Regions from separate parts of the Gordonia jinghuaiqii genome, predicted to be linked through region 2. Evidence: predicted binding sites of a transcription regulator. Region 2 holds the regulator's gene; the other holds the start of a gene.
The links. Region 2 encodes HspR, which represses chaperone genes until heat shock. Its sites were predicted from a motif close to ANNTGAGTNNNNNNNACTCANNT; they were not measured.
Positions count from the first base shown of each region.

Region 1: the regulator HspR is predicted to act here: its motif matches at 3,086-3,108, upstream of clpB (ATP-dependent chaperone ClpB).

Region 1 is NZ_CP059491.1:4,388,081-4,395,314, reverse strand. Features, by position in the region: gene H1R19_RS19550 (TetR/AcrR family transcriptional regulator) at 1-626, opposite strand, end outside; gene H1R19_RS19545 (SDR family NAD(P)-dependent oxidoreductase) at 728-1,654, shown strand; gene H1R19_RS19540 (esterase/lipase family protein) at 1,634-2,881, opposite strand; gene clpB (ATP-dependent chaperone ClpB) at 3,178-5,730, shown strand; gene H1R19_RS19530 (HNH endonuclease signature motif containing protein) at 5,932-7,234, shown strand, end outside.
Region 2 is NZ_CP059491.1:4,586,924-4,594,157, reverse strand. Features, by position in the region: gene dnaK (molecular chaperone DnaK) at 1-213, shown strand, start outside; gene grpE (nucleotide exchange factor GrpE) at 210-860, shown strand; gene dnaJ (molecular chaperone DnaJ) at 1,025-2,221, shown strand; gene H1R19_RS20465 (heat shock protein transcriptional repressor HspR) at 2,225-2,623, shown strand; gene H1R19_RS20460 (SRPBCC family protein) at 2,726-3,193, shown strand; rRNA gene H1R19_RS20455 (16S ribosomal RNA) at 3,814-5,336, shown strand; rRNA gene H1R19_RS20450 (23S ribosomal RNA) at 5,790-7,234, shown strand, end outside.

The DNA of each region.
Region 1 (7,234 bases), 200 kb from region 2:
GAGGTTCGGAGGGCTTCGTCCAGTTCCATGTTGAGGATGCCGAGGGCGGGTTCGTCCGCGTAGGCGGCAAGAACGCTCGGGGGTGGCGGTACGTAGGTCGACAGTGCCCCTGCCGATACCAGGATCATCAGGCACAGTTGCTCGGCCTCGGCGCCGAGTTCGGGCAGATGGTGTCGCAACAGATCGGCCATGGCCGTGAGCTTCGCCAGCGAGGAACGCTTGTGCCGCTTGACCACATCGATCGAGACGTTGCGCTCCAGGACGCCACCTTGCGCACCGAACAGGTCGCACAGCACCGTCCGCTTCGCGAGCGTCCGGCTGAGCGTCTCGGCGACCTGGTGTGCGCGAGCTTCCAGCGGCGACTCAGCGTCGACACCTGTGGCCAGCTCGTCCGTCAGTTCATCGAGCCAGCTCCCCATCGAGGCGTCCAGCAGCTCGAGCAGTACCGCTTCGCGCGACTCGAAATAGCGCAGGACGTTCGACTTGGCCAGGCCGACCCGGCGACTGAGCTCATTGAGGGTCACATCAGCGACGGGCATCTCGTCGAGCATCGAGGCCGTGGTGTCCAGGATGGCCCGGCGACGAATCTCCCGCTGCTCTTCACTACGCGCACGCTGGAAAGTCACGCTCCCACTCTAACTTGCAGACCGCCGATCCCTTGACAGTAGACCGGCGGTCTCTTAGTGTCGGACACGTAATAGACCGGCGGTACTTAAAAGGAGACATCATGACCGACAACTGGACCGAAACGGACATCCCTGATCAGAGCGGCCGGGTGGCCGTGGTCACCGGCGCCAATACCGGGCTCGGTTTCGAGACCGCTCGGATGCTCGCCGAACACGGGGCGACGGTGGTTCTCGCCGTCCGGAATGTCGAGAAGGGCAGGAAGGCGGCCGCGCAGATGGCCGGCGATGTCAGCGTCCAGGCCCTCGACCTGACGTCACTGGACTCGATCCGATCCGCGGCGGCCGACCTGCGCGACGCCCACTCGCGCATCGATCTCCTCATCAACAACGCGGGCGTCATGTACACGCCCCGTCAGACCACCGCCGACGGTTTCGAGCTCCAGTTCGGCACCAATCACCTCGGTCACTTCGCGCTGACCGGGCTGCTGCTGGACCGGCTGCTGCCGGTGCCCGGCTCCCGAGTCGTGACGGTCAGCAGCGCCGGTCACCGAATCCGCGCCGCCATTCACTTCGACGACCTGCAGTGGGAGCGCTCGTACAGTCGCATCGGCGCGTACGGACAGGCCAAACTCGCGAACCTGATGTTCACCTACGAACTGCAGCGCCGGCTCGCATCACATGGTTCCACCATCGCCGTTGCGGCCCACCCGGGTGTGTCCAACACCGAGCTGATGCGCAATGTGCCTGCCGGGCTACGCCTTCCGGTGTCCTGGGTGGCGCCACTGCTCACCCAGCAGCCCGAGATGGGTGCCCTGCCCACGCTGCGCGCCGCCACCGACCCGGATGTCGTCGGCGGGCAGTACTACGGACCCGGTGGCCGCGGTGAGATCCGCGGGTACCCCAAACTGGTCGAATCCAGTGCGGACTCCCACGACGAGGCGGCTCAGCGGCGGCTGTGGGCAGTCAGCGAGGAGCTGACCGGGGTGACGTTCGCCCTCGACCGCAGATCAGACCGTGCCACGCGGTAGCGCGCGCCGAGGTCCCAGCAGGGGGAGCATCCACTCGTAGACAGCGTCGTCGTTGAGCAAGGTGAAGTGGTGGGCGCCGCCGATGTGCAATCCGTCGTCGACCTCGAATCCGAGGTGGCGCTTCCGGTCTCGTCCACCGCCGCTGTTGGTCAGCACCAGTCCGTCGCCGACGATACGGCCGAACGGGTGGTCGGGTCGTCGGGTCACTGTCGCTGTCACGTAGAGGTGTCGTGCGCCCTCCATCAGCGGCGGGTAATCGACGGCGGGCTGCCGAAAGGCGTCGGGATCGGTGTCGCGCCAATGATCTTCGGCGACCGCCCCGTGGAAGAGATCGCGAACTCCGGCGCTGCGACGACCGAGGAGAGTTCCGAACGGGCGGCTTGTCTTCCACAAGCGCAGAGCCGATGTCGCGCGGTGGACGCCCCGTGCCAGCGGTGCGCCGAGGTGAGGGGTCCCGAGGCACACCGTCTGGCGAACCAGCTTGGGCCAGTGCGCATCGTCGGCCACGGCGCTATGGCAAGCGCTGCGGATCACCAGGCCGCCCATCGAGTGGCCGATGAGGGTCAGGTCGGTGACCGGCACCGGCCACCACGACACCAGGTCGGTGAGCAGTTGGGCGAGATCGCGGCCGTTGTCACTGATGTGCCGTCCCGAGTTGTACCGGATCATGACCTCGGTGCTGCCGAGGTCATCGGCGAGGCGCGCGCCATATGTGGGCCGGCCTCCGCGCTCCCAGGCGAACTCGGTCTCCATCAGACCGTGCAGGAACACCGTCAGGTGTCCGGTGGCCCGGGGGAAGGCCGTGGCCAGGTCGCCCGGGGTGATCGGAACGATGGCGCCGTCGACCCGGACGGCGGTCTCCGGGGCCAGCGGGGAATTCTCGGCGGTCAGTTGATCACCGATCAATCCGTCGAGGATTCCGATCGCCACGGCGCCACGCTTGGTCTCCGACGGCACGCCACCGTGGAGGAACGCCATCGACTCGGCCAGGTCGCCGACCACGTCGACGGACGACACGATCGCCGAGTACGTGGACGTGCTGATGGCGTCGTGGATCATCTGCGCGGGACGGACCCTCGGACCCCACGCGAAGCGAAGTCCGGTGAATACGGTGTCGGCCACGGATGCATGTACGTCGGCGAGCCCGGTGACCGCCTTGGCCAGTTCTTTCCGGCCCAGAGCGGCCAGTGCGGGCAGCTCGCGACTGGGCGCATGATCGGTCGGCATATTTTGAGTGTACATCTGTAAACTCAAAACCGCTGCGCGCGGCGATCGGTGCCCCGGGTATGTGCCTCTTCTGCTCTCCCTCGCCTCACCACCCGCAGAGTCGCGACCTCCGGGTCGGGTGCGCCGTGTTCCTAGCGCCACCTATCCGAAGTGGCGGAACTGCAGAGTGCGACCATTGGGTGATGTAGATCACAATAATGGCAAAGCTGAGTGGAATGCACTCAACCTTGGTGGCGTTACAGACTCCGTAGGGCTCATACTTGAGCCTGTTGGACTAAAGAGAAAGGTGCACGCGAGTGGACAGCTTCACCCCCACCACGAAGACACAGCAAGCATTGAGCACTGCTGTGCAGGCGGCGGCCAGCGCTGGCAACCCCGACGTGCGACCGGCCCACATCCTCGTGGCACTGCTCGATCAGTCCGACGGCATCGCGTCGCCGCTGCTCAAAGCAGTGGGCGTGGACCCGTCGAGTGTTCGTATGCAGGCCCAGGCATTGGTCGATCGCATGCCGACGGTATCCGGCGCCAGCTCGACGCCTCAACTATCCCGCGAATCGATCGCGGCGATCACCGCAGCTCAGCAGCTGGCCGGTGAACTCGACGACGAGTACGTCTCGACCGAACACGTCGTCGTCGGTCTGGCGACCGGCGACTCCGACGTCGCCAAGCTCCTGCACAATGCCGGAGCCACCCCGGAGCAACTCCGCGAGGCCTTCGTCGCCGTTCGCGGTAGCGCACGGGTCACCTCGGAAGATCCCGAGTCGACGTACCAGGCACTCGAGAAGTACTCGACCGATCTGACCGCGGCAGCCCGCGAGGGCAAACTCGATCCGGTCATCGGCCGTGACACCGAGATCCGCCGCGTCGTGCAGGTCCTGTCGCGCCGGACCAAGAACAACCCGGTCCTCATCGGCGAGCCCGGCGTCGGCAAGACGGCGATCGTCGAGGGCCTGGCCCAGCGCATCGTCGCCGGCGACGTGCCGGAATCGTTGCGCAACAAGACCGTCGTGTCCCTCGACATGGGTTCGATGGTGGCCGGCGCCAAGTACCGCGGTGAGTTCGAGGAACGGCTCAAGGCCGTGCTCGACGAGATCAAGGGATCGGCCGGACAGGTCATCACCTTCATCGACGAGTTGCACACCATTGTCGGGGCCGGTGCCACCGGCGATTCGGCGATGGACGCAGGCAACATGATCAAGCCCATGCTCGCCCGCGGTGAGCTGCGCCTGGTCGGTGCCACGACCCTCGAGGAGTACCGCAAGTACATCGAGAAGGACGCCGCACTCGAGCGTCGCTTCCAGCAGGTGTACGTCGGCGAACCGTCGGTCGAAGATGCCATCGGCATCCTCCGCGGCCTCAAGGACCGGTACGAGGTGCACCACGGTGTGCGCATCACCGACTCCGCCCTGGTCGCTGCCGCAACGCTTTCCGATCGTTACATCACCTCCCGCTTCCTGCCGGACAAGGCCATCGACCTCGTCGACGAGGCCGCGTCGCGGCTGCGGATGGAGATCGACTCGCGCCCCGTCGAGATCGACGAGGTCGAGCGCATCGTCCGCCGCCTGGAGGTCGAAGAGCTCGCGCTGGAGAAGGAAACCGACGCGGCGTCGAAGGAACGTCTCGACAAGCTGCGCGCCGAACTGGCCGACCAGAAGGAGAAGCTCAACGAGCTCTCCGCCCGGTGGCAGTCGGAGAAGACCGCCATCGACGCGGTCCGCGACCTCAAGGAGGAACTGGAAAGGCTTCGCGGAGAGGCCGATCGCGCCGAACGCGACGGTGATCTCGGACGTGCCGCAGAGCTGCGCTACGGCCGGGTCCCCGGCCTGGAGAAGGAGCTCGAGGCCGCGATCGAGAAGACCGGTACCGACCCCGGCCAGGACGTGATGCTCCAGGAGGAAGTCGGCCCCGACGACGTGGCCCAGGTCGTGTCGGCGTGGACCGGAATCCCCGCCGGACGCATGCTCGAAGGCGAGACCGAGAAGCTGCTCCGCATGGAAGATGAACTGGGACACCGGGTCATCGGCCAGAAGGAAGCGGTGCAGGCCGTGTCGGACGCGGTGCGTCGCGCACGTGCCGGGGTCGCCGACCCGAACCGGCCGATCGGCTCGTTCATGTTCCTCGGCCCCACCGGCGTCGGTAAGACCGAGCTGGCCAAGGCGCTCGCGGAGTTCATGTTCGACGACGAGCGGGCGATGGTTCGCATCGACATGAGCGAATACGGCGAGAAGCACAGCGTCGCACGACTTGTCGGTGCGCCTCCGGGCTACGTCGGCTACGAGGCCGGCGGTCAGCTCACCGAGGCGGTGCGGCGTCGGCCGTACACGGTGGTCCTGTTCGACGAGATCGAGAAGGCTCACCCGGACGTGTTCGACGTGCTGCTGCAGGTGCTCGACGAAGGTCGACTCACCGATGGTCAGGGCCGGACGGTGGACTTCCGCAACACCATCCTGATCCTCACCTCGAACCTCGGTGCGGGTGGCGACAAGGACCAGGTCATGATGGCGGTGCGCTCGGCCTTCAAGCCGGAGTTCATCAACCGTCTCGACGACGTGGTCATCTTCGACCCGCTGACCCCCGAGGAACTGGTGTCGATCGTCGACATCCAGCTCGGACAGCTGAAGAAGCGGCTGGCCCAGCGTCGCCTCGATCTCGAGGTGTCGACCAAGGCCAAGGAATGGCTCGGCGCACGCGGTTTCGACCCGCTCTACGGCGCCCGTCCGCTCCGCCGGCTGGTGCAGCAGTCCATCGGCGACCAGCTCGCCAGGCAGCTGCTCGCGGGCGACATCCGCGACGGCGACGTGGTGCCGGTCAACGTCAGCGCCGACGGGGAATCGTTGGTCCTCGGCTGATCGGGTAATCCGTTCTACGACAGAGGGGCCCATCCTTCGGGGTGGGTCCCTTTGTTGTGCCCGCCCGAATCCGCGAGGTTCTTCGGGGGGCGCACCGGGCTTCGGACGGTTTTGTCGGTGGCGGGGTTTACCTTGGTGGCATCACTTGAATCGCGCTGGTCAGCAGCGTGGTTCACCGGGGGAATCGGGGTCGTGGTGGCGGTGTGGACGGATCTACCGGGCGAGTTTCTCGCCGGAGTCGATCCTGCCTACCCCCACGACGACGATTTGTCGGCGGTCATGCACGGTCTGGCCGCGACGCAGCAGGGCGCCTCGTATCTGGCGTGGTCGCAGTTCCAGATGTGCACCGTCCTCTACGACCGTCTCGTACTGGCGCGCGAGAACACCGGCCAGTATGTGATGGACGGCTACGCCGACTGTGTCGCGCGGGTGGCCCGACAGGCTGCGATCTCGCGGCCCCGGGCGGAGGCGATGATCGAGTCCGCCATCGCGTTGCGCGATCGCCTGCCGGAGGTGGGCGATACGTTGCGGGATGGCATCGTCGCCGATTGGCAGATCCGACTGATCATCTCTCGCACCGAGTTGATCGGCACCGACAGCGGAGTGCTGCCCTACCTCGATGCCGAGATCGCCTCCCTGTTGCGCAACCGAAAGGGAAAGTGGGACAAGGCACGGTTGCGGGACATGGTCGACCGGTTGGTGTTCCGGCATGATCCGCATGCGGTGCGTGACCGCCGCCGCGACGGGTTGGACCGGCGCGGGGTGTGGACCCACAACTGCGACGACGGAACCGCCGAACTCACCGGGGTGATGACCGCGGAGAACGTGCGCATCGCCGCCAAGGCCATCGATGTACTCGCTGATTCGGTGTGCCGGGATGATGGCCGCACGAAGCCACATCGCCGTTCGGATGCGATGTTCGCGTTGTTGACCGGCGCCCGGTTCGAGTGCCAGTGCCCGGGTGGTGAGTGCACCGCCACCATCCCCGATCTGGACCCGGATGTTGCATCGGTCAGTACGCAGGTGGTGATCCATGTCGTCACCGACGCGTCGACTCTCGCCGGTGGTACCGGGATCGGATTCGTCGACGAGCACGGCATCATCTCCGACGAGCACGTCCGAGATCTGGCCGCCCGGGACGATGTCACGGTCAAATCGGTCACTCCCAGGCGCACCTCGCCGATCGGTGTTGTCGCCGAGACGTCCGCGGTCGTGGTGAAGTCGGCCGAGGACGACGGAGAACTCACCGGAGAGGAACGCGCCGCCGACGATGATGTGACTGTCGTCTACCCCGGCGCGCAGTCTGCTGATCCGTATCGTCCGACGACCGCGTGCGCGGAGTTCGTGCGTGTTCGAGACGGGTACTGTACCGAACCCGGCTGTACCCGTTCGGCATTCACCGCTGATCTCGACCACGTCGAGGAATACGACCGCACCGGCCCCGCCGCCGGTGGTGCGACGTCGAGTGAGAACCTCAACGCCAAATGCCGTGCGGGGCACCTGC
Region 2 (7,234 bases):
GCCGGAGCGCAGGAAGCGCTGAAGGGCAACGACACCGCAGCGATCAAGTCCGCGATCGAGAAGTTGTCGGAGGAGTCGCAGGCCCTCGGCCAGGCGATCTACGCCAACGCCGCGGCAGAATCCCCCAACGGGGAGACCGCAGGCGCTGACAGCGATCCCGACGTCGTCGATGCCGAGGTTGTCGACGATGCTGACACCAAGGAGAACAAGTGACCGCAGGATCCCATTCGACGAATGGGTCCGGCGAGGAGCCGGTGACGGTGACCGATCGTCGTCGCATCGACCCGGAAACGGGTCAGGTGCGCGACGAGCCGGTCGCCGGCCCCGGCCCGGCGGAAGCCGAACCCGTCGTCGACGAAGCAGATGTGGCAAAGGGCGACCAGAAGGGCGACCAAACGGCCGACCAGCAGGCCGACGACCCGGACGCACGTGTTGCCGAACTGACGGCCGATCTGCAGCGTGAACGCGCTCAGTTCGCCAACTTCCGGCGCCGCGCCGCGGAGGAGAAGCAGGGATCCGTCGCCTACGGCAAGCAGATCCTGATCGACAAGCTCCTCCCGGTCATCGACGATCTCGACCGTGCCCGCGACCACGGGGACCTCGAGGCCGGTCCGTTGAAGGCGGTTGCCGACAAGCTCGCCGGCGTGCTGGCAGCCGAGGGCCTGGTGGCCTTCGGTGAGCCCGGTGACGAGTTCAATCCCGAACTCCACGAGGCCGTCCAGCACGACGGAACCGGCGCCCATCCGGTCCTCGGGGCGGTTTACCGCCGCGGGTATCGCCTGGGCGAGAAGGTGATCCGAACCGCCATGGTGACGGTTACCGATCCGGCGCCCGCAGCAGATCAGACCGGTGCACAATAGAGCGACCACCGATCCCTGAGGTGCGAGGAGCGGTAGCGACGAGCCACGAAGGGCCAGGTGACCCTTCGTGGCTCGCTCCGCTCGCACCTCGGGGCGGGTGGCTCACCACCGGCGAAAGACAACAGAACCTATCCAGACCAACGAACTCAAGGAGGTGACGTCTGGTGGCACCACAACGTGAGTGGTTAGAACACGACTTCTACAAGGACCTGGGCGTTGCTTCTGACGCTTCGGCTGAAGAGATCAAGAAGGCCTATCGCAAGCTCGCACGCGAGCTGCATCCGGATGCCAATCCGGGTGACACCGCGGCCGAAGAACGCTTCAAGCGGGTGTCCGAAGCCCACAGCGTGCTCAGCGACGCCGAGAAGCGCAAAGAGTACGACGAGACGCGCGCCATGTTCGCCGGCGGACGATTCCGCGGTGGCGGCAACGGCTACCCGGGTGGATTCCCGGGCGGCGGGACGACGTACAGCACCGGCGGCAACGACTTCGACCTCGGCGACCTCTTCGGCGGCGCGCAGACCGGCGCCGGCGGCGGTTTCGGCGACATCTTCGACGGACTCTTCAACCGGAGCGGCGGAACACAACGAACTTCGACGGCCAGCAGGCCACGACGCGGCAAAGACCTCGAGACCGAGACGACGCTGTCGTTCAAGGATGCCGCACTCGGCACCACGGTCCCGCTACGGGTGACCAGCCCGTCACCGTGCACCACGTGTCACGGCTCGGGCGCCAAGCCCGGTACGAGCCCGCGGGTGTGCGCCAACTGCAACGGTTCGGGCTTCGTCAGCCGTAACCAGGGTGCGTTCGGGTTCAGCGAACCCTGCCAGGACTGCCAGGGCACCGGATCGCGGATCGACGACCCGTGCACGGACTGCGACGGCAGCGGCGTGAAGGTCCGGGCGCGCACCATCAACGTGCGCATCCCGGCGGGAGTCGAAGACGGACAACGTATTCGGCTCGCCGGGCAGGGCGAGGCGGGGCGCCGCGGTGCTCCGTCGGGCGACCTCTACGTCGTCGTCCACGTGACCCCGCACAAGCAGTTCACCCGCAGTGGCAACGACCTGCGAGTGCAGTTGCCGGTGCGTATCTCCGAACTCGTTCTCGGCGCAACGGTCTCGGTTCCGACCCTCGAGGGATCGGTCGGCGTCAAGATCCCGCCGAACACCACCGACGGCCGGACTCTGCGCGTGCGCGGACGGGGCGTCCCGAAGCGATCGGGCGGAGCGGGCGATCTGCTCGTCACCGTCAAGGTCGCCGTGCCGAACAAGCTCGACGACGCCGCGATCGAGGCCATGCGTGCCTACGACGAGGCCGAACGCGCCAGCGGTTTCGACCCGAGAGCACACTGGGGGAAGTGAGCCATGCCCGGTCAGAAGAACTTCGACGCCGATGGCGCGACCTTCATGATCTCGGTGGCCGCCGAACTCGCCGGCATGCATGCACAAACCCTTCGGACCTATGACCGACTGGGCCTGGTCACCCCGCAGCGGACGAGTGGCGGTGGACGCCGCTACTCGTCCCGCGACGTCGAACTGCTGCGAGAGATCCAACGCCTCTCGCAGGAAGAGGGCGTCAACCTCGCGGGGATCAAGCGGATCATCGACCTGAGCAACCAGGTCGAGGCGTTGCAGCACCGCATCCGCGAGCTCACCGATGAGGTCGCCTCCTCACGGAACCGCCGGGGCGGTGAGCTGGTCCCGGTGCCGCGCACCAACGCACTCGTCGTGTGGCAGCCGCGGCGCAAGCGCAACGCCGACTGAGGCGTGGCGTGACAGGCGGTGGCGTGACAGACCGTCCGGGTGGCAGACCGTGCTGTGACAAGAGCATGGCGTGGCGCACGCAACTGTGCGTACGTTGGACACATGGCAGCTGAACCCGTCACCACCGTCGACTCCGGTCCGCACAAGGTCTCGCGTCGGGTTGTCGTGAACGCGCCGGCCGCGGACATCTTCGCCCTCGTGGCCAACCCACATCGGCACCCTGAGCTCGACGGATCGGGGACGGTGCGCGACTCCCCGGTCGACGGCCCCGAGCTACTCGGTCGGGGAACCCGATTCAGCGTCGGCATGAAGCAGTACGGCGTCCCGTACAAGATCACCTCGACGGTCACCGACTTCGACACCGACCGGGTGGTCGAGTGGCAGCATCCCATGGGCCACCGCTGGCGGTGGGAGCTCGAGTCGACATCGCCGACCACCACCACCGTCACCGAGACGTTCGACTACTCGACACTCCGGGTCCCCAAGATCATCGAACTGATCGGGTACGACAAGAAGAACGGCCACGGCATCGAAGGAACCCTTCAGGCTCTGGCAACACGGTTCGCCTGAGCTCGACGCATTACCCGGCAGGGGAGCACCGACAGGGGAGCACCGACACGACCGAGGCCGGACATCCGACGCCCTGACCAGCCGATTTGTTTCTCAGGCAATCAGTGCGTAACTTCATTCCAGTCAGCGAGCCACGGCGCCGCCCCGGAAGACCTGTGAGGGTCTGAAGGCGGGGAGTGGAGACCGGGTTTTTCGTTGGCCGTCCCTGGGTTTCTGGTTCCAGACTTTGTGTCTGGGATTGGTTGTTCGGGGTTACCATGATCCCTTGAGTTCGAGATTCTTCGGAGTTGCGGACTGAAGGTCAGGTCTGGTAGGCTGGAAAAGTTGCCTCGGAGACGGGGTTGACTGGTAGGACAGAACTGAAGTCTGCTGGTGAGAGCCTCCTTTGTGGGGTGGGTAGCTGGTGGGTGTGTGTTCTTTGAGAACTCGATAGTGTGATGATGAATTGTCTGATGCCAATTTGGCATCGTGCATTCTTTATGGATGTAGATGTTTTTGTTTGTTTTTGTGGCATCTGCCTTTTTGGGGTGGGTGTTGCTAGTTTTTGGATTGGTCAGGTTTTGCTTTCCTGATTGTGTTGAAATGCCGGCTCTTTTGGGGGTTGGTTGTTTCGCTATTTTTTCATGGAGAGTTTGATCCTGGCTCAGGACGAACGCTGGCGGCGTGCTTAACACATGCAAGTCGAACGGAAAGGCCCAGCTTGCTGGGTACTCGAGTGGCGAACGGGTGAGTAACACGTGGGTGATCTGCCCTGCACTCTGGGATAAGCCTGGGAAACTGGGTCTAATACCGGATATGACCTTCCCTCGCATGGGGGTTGGTGGAAAGCTTTTGCGGTGTGGGATGGGCCCGCGGCCTATCAGCTTGTTGGTGGGGTAATGGCCTACCAAGGCGACGACGGGTAGCCGACCTGAGAGGGTGATCGGCCACACTGGGACTGAGACACGGCCCAGACTCCTACGGGAGGCAGCAGTGGGGAATATTGCACAATGGGCGCAAGCCTGATGCAGCGACGCCGCGTGAGGGATGACGGCCTTCGGGTTGTAAACCTCTTTCACCAGGGACGAAGCGCAAGTGACGGTACCTGGAGAAGAAGCACCGGCCAACTACGTGCCAGCAGCCGCGGTAATACGTAGGGTGCGAGCGTTGTCCGGAATTACTGGGCGTAAAGAGCTCGTAGGCGGTTTGTCGCGTCGTCTGTGAAATTCTGCAACTCAATTGCAGGCGTGCAGGCGATACGGGCAGACTTGAGTACTACAGGGGAGACTGGAATTCCTGGTGTAGCGGTGAAATGCGCAGATATCAGGAGGAACACCGGTGGCGAAGGCGGGTCTCTGGGTAGTAACTGACGCTGAGGAGCGAAAGCGTGGGTAGCGAACAGGATTAGATACCCTGGTAGTCCACGCCGTAAACGGTGGGTACTAGGTGTGGGTTCCTTTTCACGGAATCCGTGCCGTAGCTAACGCATTAAGTACCCCGCCTGGGGAGTACGGCCGCAAGGCTAAAACTCAAAGGAATTGACGGGGGCCCGCACAAGCGGCGGAGCATGTGGATTAATTCGATGCAACGCGAAGAACCTTACCTGGGTTTGACATACACCAGAAAGCTATAGAGATATAGCCCCCCTTGTGGTTGGTGTACAGGTGGTGCATGGCTGTCGTCAGCTCGTGTCGTGAGATGTTGGGTTAAGTCCCGCAACGAGCGCAACCCTTGTCCTGTATTGCCAGCGGGTTATGCCGGGGACTTGCAGGAGACTGCCGGGGTCAACTCGGAGGAAGGTGGGGATGACGTCAAGTCATCATGCCCCTTATGTCCAGGGCTTCACACATGCTACAATGGCTGGTACAGAGGGCTGCGAGACCGTGAGGTGGAGCGAATCCCTTAAAGCCAGTCTCAGTTCGGATTGGGGTCTGCAACTCGACCCCATGAAGTCGGAGTCGCTAGTAATCGCAGATCAGCAACGCTGCGGTGAATACGTTCCCGGGCCTTGTACACACCGCCCGTCACGTCATGAAAGTCGGTAACACCCGAAGCCGGTGGCCTAACCCCTTGTGGGAGGGAGCTGTCGAAGGTGGGATCGGCGATTGGGACGAAGTCGTAACAAGGTAGCCGTACCGGAAGGTGCGGCTGGATCACCTCCTTTCTAAGGAGCACACAACAACACTCGTTTCTGTGGGCGTATGTTCTGCGGCGAGTGTGTGTTCAGGGTGAAACATCAGACAGGCCATGTGGTGGTGCCGGCTCATGCCGGGGTCATCGGTCGACGCTCACTGTGAGGTGGGTGTGTTCTTGTCACACTATCGGGGTTCTGAGAGAACACGCGGCATGCCTTTTGGGGTGTGTATCGGGTTGTCTCTGACCTAGCTGTCTTGGTGATCGTGCTGTTGAGGTGTCCTGTGATGGGGTGCGGAGGCTCGTGAGCTGGGGTGGTGTGTGTTGTTTGAGAAGTGCATAGTGGATGCGAGCATCTTTATTTCAAATCAACAATTTTTGTTGGTCTGTGATTTAGCAGAAAATGTTTTGTGATGTCTACATTTGGTCCCTCGCTGGCATGGCCTTCGGGTTGTGTTGGGTGGGGGGTTGTTTGTAGGTGTTGTTGTAAGTGTTTAAGGGCGTTCGGTGGATGCCTTGGTACCAGGAGCCGATGAAGGACGTGGTAGGCCGCGATAGTCCTCGGGGAGTTGTCAAACGAGCTGTGATCCGAGGGTGTCCGAATGGGGAAACCCAGCACGAGTGATGTCGTGTTACCACCAGCTGAATGTATAGGCTGTGTGGGGGGAACGTGGGGAAGTGAAACATCTCAGTACCCATAGGAAGAGAAAACAATTGTGATTCCGTGAGTAGTGGCGAGCGAAAGCGGAGGAGGCTAAACCATGCGCATGTGTAACCGGGTAGGGGTTGTGTGTGTGGGGTTGTGGGGTTCATCTTCAGATCTACCTGTCTGGGCGTGAGTCAGAAAACCATGTGTTAGGTGAAGTGGCCTGGAATGGTCTGCCGTAGTCGGTGAGAGTCCGGTAGCTGAAAACATGTGGTCTTGCGTGATGAATTTTCCCAAGTAGCAGCGGGCTCGTGGAATCTGCTGTGAATCTGCCGGGACCACCCGGTAAGCCTGAATACTTCCTGGTGACCGATAGCGGACAAGTACCGTGAGGGAAAGGTGAAAAGTACCCCGGGAGGGGAGTGAAATAGTACCTGAAACCGGACGCTTACAATCCGTCAGAGCCTGTGCACCCTTGTGGTGGTGGGTGATGGCGTGCCTTTTGAAGAATGAGCCTGCGAGTTAGTGCTCGGTGGCGAGGTTAACCCGTGTGGGGTAGCCGTAGCGAAAGCGAGTCTGAATAGGGCGTTTGAGTCGCCGGGTCTAGACCCGAAGCGGAGTGATCTACCCATGGCCAGGGTGAAGCGACGGTAAGACGTCGTGGAGGCCCGAACCCACTTCAGTTGAAAATGGAGGGGATGAGTTGTGGGTAGGGGTGAAAGGCCAATCAAACTCCGTGATAGCTGGTTCTCCCCGAAATGCATTTAGGTGCAGCGTCACATGTTTCTTACCGGAGGTAGAGCTACTGGATGGCCGATGGGCCCCACAGGGTTACTGACGTCAGCCAAACTCCGAATGCCGGTAAGTGAGAGTGTGGCAGTGAGACTGCGGGCGATAAGGTTCGTAGTCGAGAGGGAAACAGCCCAGATCGCCGGCTAAGGCCCCTAAGCGTGTACTAAGTGGAAAAGGATGTGGGGTCGCGAAGACAACCAGGAGGTTGGCTTAGAAGCAGCCACCCTTGAAAGAGTGCGTAATAGCTCACTGGTCAAGTGATCCTGCGCCGACAATGTAGCGGGGCTCAAGTACACCGCCGAAGCCGCGGCACTCACACAATAGCCCGTTCTTCCCTTACGGGGGTTGAACCAGGTGTGTGGGTGGGTAGGGGAGCGTCCTGCATCCGTGGAAGCCACAGAGTGATCTAGTGGTGGAGGGTGTGGGAGTGAGAATGCAGGCATGAGTAGCGAAAGCAGAGTGAGAAACTCTGCCGCCGAATGACCAAGGGT